DNA from 2 places in the Cytobacillus sp. T106 genome. Region 2 is predicted to be linked to the other one. Evidence: riboswitches for the same ligand, from Rfam matches in the RefSeq annotation. Region 2 holds a riboswitch; the other holds the start of a gene.

Region 1 (4,422 bases), on a different contig from region 2:
TCTTCCATCGTCAATGATGCTGCCAAGCCAAGGATTATGGAGATTAGAAGCCTATTTCGATGATAAATTGTTTGGGAATGTTGTTGTTAATGTTGAAGAACAATAAGTTTAACGAAAGGGTGGGTTAATCCAGGAAGGATTAACCGCCTTTTTTGTTGAAGTCCTTATTGAGCTAACGGGGCAGGTTTGTTGAATAAGAAAAAATGTTTTTTTTATAATTCAATATGGAAAAATTTATTAAAGTTGGAACTTTACTTCGAAATAAGATGTCTAATAAAAAGTAATGCAAAAAAATTGAGATGATGCAGATTGTATTATTACATGACAAAAATAAAAATAAATGGGGGTATAGGTATGTGGTTAATATTAGGGGTTTTTGCAATAGTATTAACTGTTATAAATCTTTCTTTGTATGCAGCAGGAAAGGATTATAAGCTTGCTATGGCGATGGCATTATCATTTACAGCATTAACAATTTGCGCAGATTACAGTTATTTAACTCGGTGGGTAAATGCGGAAGATTGGGCGGCTTTATCGGATGTAATACCTGGTATGGCAAGGGCATTTTGGTTTCTGACAATTGTTTCTATCTTGCTAAATATAGCACCTATATTCTTAGAACGAAAACGTAAGAAATAATGACTTATTATGTAAGTCTTTATGTATGACTAACGGGTAAAAAAGAACGCTTGGAATATCCATAATCCAAGCGTTTTTCTATGCTCTTGCATTGTTATTTATAGTGCTGAACAAAGTGCATCTTAGTGTATATTTTACCTTTTCTAACAGTGGAGTAACTATTTACCTTTTTGTTCATCCCTTTTCTAGTCTATAGCTGTAAGGGAAGCTTCCGGTTTGCCGCGTAGGCTTTTTCTTTGCCGCTGTGCCTGAAGGCGGGTAAACAGATAGCAGCCAAGGATGACGATCATGCCTCCGAGAAACTGGATTGCTTCAAGCTTTTCTCCGAGCAGCAGAAAAGCCAGGATCGCAGTGAAAACAGGGTTGAAATTCAGGAACACTCCTGCGGTGACAGCCCCGATTTTCTGGACCCCTTTATTCCAGAGCACCATGCATACAACGGTTGAAATGAGCCCGGTATAAAGCATGGATCCTGCAAAGGACAGATCAGGATTTTTGATTTGGAGATCAGAATAGCTGAATGGAAGCAGGATGGCCAATCCGAAGACCCCTGAATAAAAGGTCGACATGATCGGAGTAGTATATTTGCCGGCCCACTTGCCGAGGACTGAATAGATTCCCCAAATGCACACCGCTGCCATCATCCATAAATCCCCTTTATTAAACGTCAAAGACAGCAGCATTTCCAGATGGCCTTTGGTAAGGACAAGCAGGACGCCGAAGAGTGAAAACATCATGGTCAGAATCTGCGGCAGGTTAATCCTGTCTTTTAGAAAGAGTGCTGAAAAAACGGCGATTGAAATAGCGTTAAGCGTTGAAATCAGTCCGACATTTGTGGCCGTTGTTTCTTCCAGCGCCCAAAATTGAAAGATATTGAACAGCACTACACCTGTGATGCCCATCAGAATCAGCGGGACAAGCGATTTTGCAGGAGGCAGAAGCTTTTTTTCCTTCCGCAGCACGATAGGCAACAGGAAGATCACAGCAATGATCCATCTAAATGCGGTCAAGGCCACAGGGGAAGCATGCTCCACAAGCGACTTGCCTACAACAAAATTCCCGCCCCACAGCAGGGAGGTGAGAAGCATCAGGCATACATATAAAGCTGGCATAGGAGCAGCTCCTTCGATAGTTATTGAATTAATTTTAACATTTTCTCTTTGTGTTTTAATGATTATTTCGTACAATAGAGTAAATTTGAAATTTTATTAAGAGCAATTGTGTTTTTTGTGAATGAAATTAAATTAAGGATAGACTTAAACGGAGTTGGCGGAATAATCATAAGGAGGCTGTAAGATGGAATCGATTGTGAACAAGGTGCTGGATGACGTGGACTTAAAAATCCTTGATCTGCTCCAGAAGGATAGCCAAATAAGCAACGCTGAGCTTGCCAGGAGGGTCAGCCTGTCTGCCCCCGCCATTCATGGGAGGGTCAAGCGGCTCGAAAATGAAGGCTATATTGAGAAGCAGGTGGCAATTTTAAGCCAGGAAAAACTGGGCTTTGATCTGCTCTGCTTTATTTTCATCAGCACTAACATCCATCAGGCGGAAAAGCTGGAAGCACTGGAGGGCACGCTGGTGGATATGGCTGAGGTGCTGGAATGCCACTGCCTGACAGGAGAATATGATTATATCTTAAAAGTGGCCATCAAAGACCGGAAAGGGCTGGAACGGTTCATCCGAAAGCTGAATCAGCTCGGGATCACGAAGATACAGACAAGCCTCTCCTTGAGGGAAGTCAAATATTCAACGGTACTGCCGATTCTGCCTGACGGAGAAAAAACAGTCTGATTCAGATTTCGGGTTCTCCCTGCTGATCGTGTATGCTAAAATAAAAGAGAACAATTGAATAATAGAATTATCACTAGGGGAGCCTGCAAGAGGCTGAGATCAAGCATTTGAGACCCTTTGAACCTGATCTAGTTCATACTAGCGTAGGGAAGTGTGCCGAACGGTTATAAAAAGTACATATTTTTTTAGCCATAGATCATTAATCAGCCACTTTCCTGCGCAATGGGGAGTGGTTTTTTTGCGTCGTTTACAAGGTTGGCCCAGCAGGGATAAACTGCAGCTCCACGCCATTTCTGCAGGACAGCCGGCGGAGGAATTTATCAGGATAGCTTCAAGCATCTCGCGGAATGTGGACTATATTCATATCAGGGAGCATCACCTGACAGCGGCTGACATCTACGAGATGGGGAGAATTCTGCTGGAAAAGGGAGTCCCGGGGGAGCAGATCATCATTAATAACAGAGTGGATGCAGCGGCCGCATTGGGAGTGAAGGGAGTCCAGCTCGGCTATCACAGTCTTCCGGTACGGGAAGTGCGGATAACATTCCCTGGCCTGCTCATCGGAAAATCCGTCCACTCAATTGAAGAAGCTGTTCAGGCAGAAGAGGATGGCGCAGATTATGTCATGTATGGCCACTGTTTTCCGACCAGTTCCAAGCCAGGTATGGAGCCAAGGGGCCTCTCCAGCCTTGAGGAAATGACAGGAAGGCTTTCTATTCCGGTGATAGCGCTCGGGGGAATTTCTCCTGACAATATGGAACAGGTGATAAGGGCCGGAGCTTCAGGTGCTGCTGTACTCTCGGGAATTTTTAAAGCCGTCAGTCCGGAGGAGGCAGCCGGCGCATATAGGGTTGCACTGAACCGGGGAGGAGGCAGATATGAAGAAAGTTTATGATGTGATCATTGCCGGGGGCGGCATTATAGGGTGCTCTATCGCCTATCAGCAGGCGAAGCTTGGCAAGCAGGTGCTCATTCTGGAAAAAAGGGAGCTGTGTTCTGAAGCTTCTTCTGCCGCAGCCGGAATGCTCGGTGCCCAGGCAGAAATAGATGAGAATCTATCAATGCTGAAGCTGGCCCTGAAAAGCAGGGCCATGTTCCCTGACATCATCCAGGAGCTTGAGGATCTGACAGGAATCAGCATCGGCCTTGTTAATGAAGGAATGATAAAAATTGCTTGGGATGATGTAGAGGCAGAGGTCCTTAAGAAGCAGGTCAGATTCCATAAAGAATGGGACGGACAGGTAAGATGGATGGCTCAGGCAGAAATCTGCGAAAGGGAACCTCATCTCTCCCGGGGGCTCGCAGGCGGCATGCTGATTCCGAATGACGGCCAGCTGAATGCACCGAACCTGGCGCGTGCATTTGCGGTGGGGGCAATGGCCCGAGGTGCAGTTGTGCTGGAAGGGACGGAGATCGAAGACTTCATATTTGATAAAGAATCCGTCGAGGGTGTGATGACCAGCAAAGGAAGTTTTTATGGAGAAACCGTGATTGCTGCCGCAGGTGCCTGGACGGGAGAGCTGCTGAAAAAGGCAGATCTTGAGCTTCCTATTTTTCCTGTGAAAGGGGAGTGCCTCTCGGTCATTCCTGAAGGGCCTTTGATACGGTCGACGATCTTTTCCGATTCTGGCGGGTATCTTGTGCCCAAGAAGGATGGCCGCCTGATCATAGGTGCAACAAGCTATGAAAATGAGTTCAATCCTTCCGTTTCGTTTGGCGGAGTCAGGATGCTGGCCGAACGGGCCTATAAGCTGCTGCCCCAGCTCGCATCGGCACGGTGGGAAAAGGCATGGGCAGGAATCCGGCCGCAGACAGGTGACGGCCTTCCCTATATCGGCTGGCACCCGGCCTATAAGGGCCTGTTCATTGCAGCCGGCCATTACCGGAACGGCATCCTGCTCAGCCCAATCACGGGAAAAATGGTTTCTGATTCTATTGAAGGAACCGCAGCCGCAGAGGATAAGGAGCTTTACAGAGAATTTGAGATTGAGA
Region 2 (4,422 bases):
CGCTTGAAGAGGCGCTGGATGGGATCCGGAATCAGATCATGTTCGTCAATAGGATTCAATATCCTATTTCAATCGGTTTTTTGACGGAGATGGAGGAATGGGTCCTCTATTTGAAGAAGGAAAAAGAGAGTCATGACTGGACCTTTACTCCTGTGCTCGATGATGACTCTGCAAAAATCATCCATTATACGATCCGGCTGCAGATGAGCTATCTTTTTCAGAAAACTGAATATGCCGATGAACTGATTCAGAAACTGGCACCGCTTATCAGCAAAAGGCTGACGCTTGTCATTGTCCCTGAATACCATTTCTATCATGGTTTATGGCTTGTCCGTTTTTATGAACATGAAAAGCAGAAAAAGAAAAAAGCTCTTCATTTGGCTAAACTGAAGAACTCTATATCAAAAATGAAACGCTGGGCAGCTCTTTCCCCGTCGAATTTCCGTCATAAATACTTGCTTTTAAAAGCAGAATACCGAAGGATTGCCAAGAGGGATTCCAATCTATTTAATATTTATGATGAAAGCATTCAGGAAGCCGAAAAGAACGGCTTCCTGCAGGATGCTGCCCTTGCAAATGAATGTGCAGGCCGATACTTTTCTGCGCAGGGATATAGCAGGATGGCAAGTTCCTTTTTCTCAGAAGCTTTTAAATGCTATCGGCTTTGGGGTGCAGAAGCCAAGGCTGATGATCTTCGGAAGAAGGTTAAAATTTCCTTACCGAAGGAACCGGAAACCAGTCATTCCATTCAGTTTGATGAGTATGCCCTTGTTTCCGCCGCCCAGAGCATATCCAGGGAAGTAGTGCTTGAAAATCTGCTGGCCCGGCTAATGGAGGTTACCATGCATTACAGCGGAGCAGACAGGGGGATTCTGCTCTTTAAACGGGATGGAATTTGGACGATCGGGGAGTATGCCGGTGGGGGTGAACGGCCAAAACGCTTCGAGCCGGTCCAAGGAAGAGAAATGCTGTCCGAACAGGCAATAGAACTTGCAGAGCTGAGCAGAGAAGGAATCATTCTTGATTATGCCTGTGAAAACAGTCTGATTTCAGGGGATCCTTATGTCAAAAGGATGCTGCTGAAGTCGCTCATTTGCCTGCCGATCCTGAATAAGGGTGAAGTAAAGGGTATGATGTACCTGGAAAACAACCAGATTTCGCATGCATTCACAAAAGAAAATCTCCGGGTTCTTGAATTGATTGCCTCTCAGGCAGCCATATCTTTGGAAAATGCAGATCTGTATGAGAGGATGGAAGCAAGGGTTGCCCGGCGGACCGAAGAGCTGAATGAAGCAAATATCCGCCTGGAGAGGGCCAATAAAGAACTCGACCGCTCAAGGCAGGCAAAGAACACTATATTATCAGACATCTCTCATGATTTAAGGTCTCCGCTTGCTGCCGTTAAGGGCTATATAGAAGCTGTGCAGGAGGGTATTGCCGAATCAGAAGAGCAAAAAAGAGAATTTCTTCAGCGAAGTGTCAGCCGCCTGAATGAACTGAATGTCCTGATCCGCGACTTGTTTGATCTTTCCCGTATGGAGGCTGGCCAAATACGGTTTGAGATGGATTATTTGCCCCTTGGCCAGATGCTGGTCAATATTAGGAAGCAATTTAAATTTGAAGCCGAAAAGAAAGGACTTTATTTTGTCCTGGATCTGGAAAACACGAATGTTGAGAATGTTCCGTTGGTGGAGGCAGATCCCGCCCGTCTGCTGCAGGCCTTCTCCAATCTGGTCTCAAACAGCATCAGGCATACAGAGACTGGCGGTTTGATCCTTAGCGCCAGGCTGGCATCCCAGGGCGGAAGTGTCAGGATATGCCTGTCAGATACCGGCAGCGGCATCCCGGCTGCAAGGCTTCCATTTATTTTTGACAGAAACTATACCAAGGCAAGCAGTAACAGCAGGACGGCCGGAAATGGCATCGGACTTTCGATTACAAGGGAAATCATCGCAAGGCATAATGGTAAAATTTGGGCCGAGAGCAATGAAGGAGAAGGGACTTCCGTTTTCATTGAACTGCCAATCTACCATTTTGCCGCAGAAATGGTTTAGTAAATGATTATCGCTTTACGCCGGGGACAAAAAAAGATACTATGTAATTGTCAATCTAATAAGCAACTACTGGGGGTGCCTGCGGAAAGCAGGCTGAGAGAAAAACTGGCCCGTTTTTTAACCCTTTGGACCTGATCTGGATGATGCCAGCGTAGGAAAGTAGCGAAGTGGAACTATTTGCTATATTTTTTATGCACAATTGCCAGGTCCTTTTCAGGGCCTGGCTTTTTTGCTGCTGAAAGGAGAAAAGGGAATGAATACAATAGAGATAGCAGTGATGCTGGAAAAGCTTAGGGCTGAAAAGCCGCTTGTACATAATATCACTAATATGGTTGTCACCAATTTTACCGCTAACGGCCTGCTGGCGCTGGGGGCATCGCCTGTCATGGCTCATGCTGCAGAAGAAGCTGCCGATATGGCCGGCATTGCAGGGGCGCTGGTCCTGAACATCGGCACTCTTACTTCCCCTGTGGTAAAATCTATGAAACTTGCGGGAGAATCAGCGGGCAGAAACTCAGTGCCGATCATCCTTGATCCGGTCGGGGCAGGTGCAACAGCTTACAGGACCGAAACAGGCAGAAACCTTCTCGAAGAGCTGCCGATCTCCATTTTGCGCGGCAATGCTGCCGAAATATCTCACCTTGCCGGAAAAGGAGGAGAAATTAAAGGTGTTGACGGCGGGGAAGCCGGCAACCCGGAAGAGACAGCCCTTCTTGCTGCAAAACTGTTCAACACCGTAACTGTTATTACAGGGAAGGAGGACATCATTTCTGATGGAATAACAGTTGTCCGGATCAGTGGCGGAAGCAGCCTCCTTACGAAAGTTACAGGAACGGGCTGCCTGCTGTCATCGGTGATAGGCGCTTTCCATGCAATTGAATCAGACTCACTGAAAGCCGCGGCGGCTGCGCTGGCTGTATACTCTGCAGCGGCAGAAATGGCTGCAGAAGCAGCGGGAAACAAAGGACCTGGAACCTTTCAAATAGAGCTGCTTAACAGCCTTGCCCTGCTTAAGGGTGAGGATCTTGAAAACAGGACGGACATTACTGTCCTCAAAGGAGAAATATAAATGAATATTAACAAAGCATTGACAATAGCGGGTTCGGACAGTGGAGGCGGAGCCGGAATCCAGGCTGACCTTAAGACCTTCCAGGAACTTGGTGTCTATGGCATGTCAGCACTGACAGCAATCACCGCTCAGAATACCACTGGCGTGCAGGCGGTCTTCCCGATGACGGCCGAAGCTGTAGGTAAACAGATAGAGAGCATTGGAAGCGACATGGGGACGGATGCTTTAAAAACGGGCATGCTTTTTGATGCAGACATCATTAAAGCTGTTTCTGCTGTTATCAGCCATTATCAATGGACAAAGGTGGTCGTCGATCCTGTGATGATTGCCAAGGGAGGGGCTAGCCTCCTGCAGGAAAGCGCCATGGCAGCCCTGAAGGAACATTTACTCCCGCTCGCACTAATCATCACCCCTAATATTCCTGAAGCAGAAGCAATAACCGGCATGAAAATCTCTTCTTTAGCCGAACGGAAAGAAGCAGCCAGGAGATTATGTGCGCTCGGCGCTCACAATGTAGTCATTAAAGGGGGGCATGAAACAGGAAATCAAGAAGCTGCTGCTGATTTGCTTTTTGATGGAAGCAGCTTTGATGTGTTTGAAGGCAGGAGGGTGGATACAGTCAATACCCATGGGACCGGCTGCACCTTTTCAGCAGCAATCACGGCAGGACTGGCGAAGGGGCTTTCTGTAAAGGAGAGTGTCCGGCTTGGAAAAGACTTCATCCAGGCAGCCATCGAAGATGATCTTCTCCTTGGGAGCGGCCACGGCCCGACAAACCACTGGGCATATAACAATAGACAGAAAGCAGAGGGCTTGGCATATGGCGCGAATTGACAGTCAAAGAATGAAAGAGCTGTTAAAGGTCTATTTTATCATGGGAAGCACGAACTGCACTAAGAATCCGGATATGGTTATGAAAGAGGCGATTAAAGGCGGGATCTCCCTTTTTCAGTACAGGGAGAAAGGGGCAGGATGTCTTGGCAGGCAAGAAAAATACGTGCTTGCAGAGCAGCTTCAGCGGATGTGCAGGACAGGGGGCATTCCTTTTATCATCAACGATGACATAGAACTGGCATGTGAAATCGGCGCAGACGGCGTCCATATTGGGCAGGAGGACGAGCCGGCCGAAGCAGTACGGGAGAAAATCGGGGATAAGATTTTGGGGGTATCTGCCCATACACTTGTGGAAGCGAACGAAGCTGTCAGGGCTGGCGCAGATTATCTGGGTCTTGGCCCCATCTATCCGACGTCAACAAAAGCAGATGCCAAGGCGGTTCAGGGAATGGCTCTCATACAGGA

What was found. A riboswitch is a leader RNA that binds a small molecule or an ion and turns the genes downstream of it on or off. The one in region 2 is predicted to bind thiamine pyrophosphate.
Region 1: it holds a riboswitch for thiamine pyrophosphate, as region 2 does, so the genes downstream of both, ABU165_RS24245 (thiamine phosphate synthase) here and thiM (hydroxyethylthiazole kinase) in region 2, are expected to answer to the same signal.

The regions. Positions count from the first base shown of each region.
Region 1 is NZ_JBEUMK010000025.1:38,334-42,755, forward strand. Features, by position in the region: gene ABU165_RS24225 (hypothetical protein) at 1-106, shown strand, start outside; gene ABU165_RS24230 (hypothetical protein) at 355-639, shown strand; gene ABU165_RS24235 (DMT family transporter) at 825-1,751, opposite strand; gene ABU165_RS24240 (Lrp/AsnC family transcriptional regulator) at 1,936-2,430, shown strand; TPP riboswitch at 2,496-2,597, shown strand; gene ABU165_RS24245 (thiamine phosphate synthase) at 2,660-3,325, shown strand; gene thiO (glycine oxidase ThiO) at 3,309-4,422, shown strand, end outside.
Region 2 is NZ_JBEUMK010000007.1:18,308-22,729, forward strand. Features, by position in the region: gene ABU165_RS13870 (AAA family ATPase) at 1-2,054, shown strand, start outside; TPP riboswitch at 2,116-2,229, shown strand; gene thiM (hydroxyethylthiazole kinase) at 2,308-3,123, shown strand; gene thiD (bifunctional hydroxymethylpyrimidine kinase/phosphomethylpyrimidine kinase) at 3,124-3,957, shown strand; gene thiE (thiamine phosphate synthase) at 3,944-4,422, shown strand, end outside.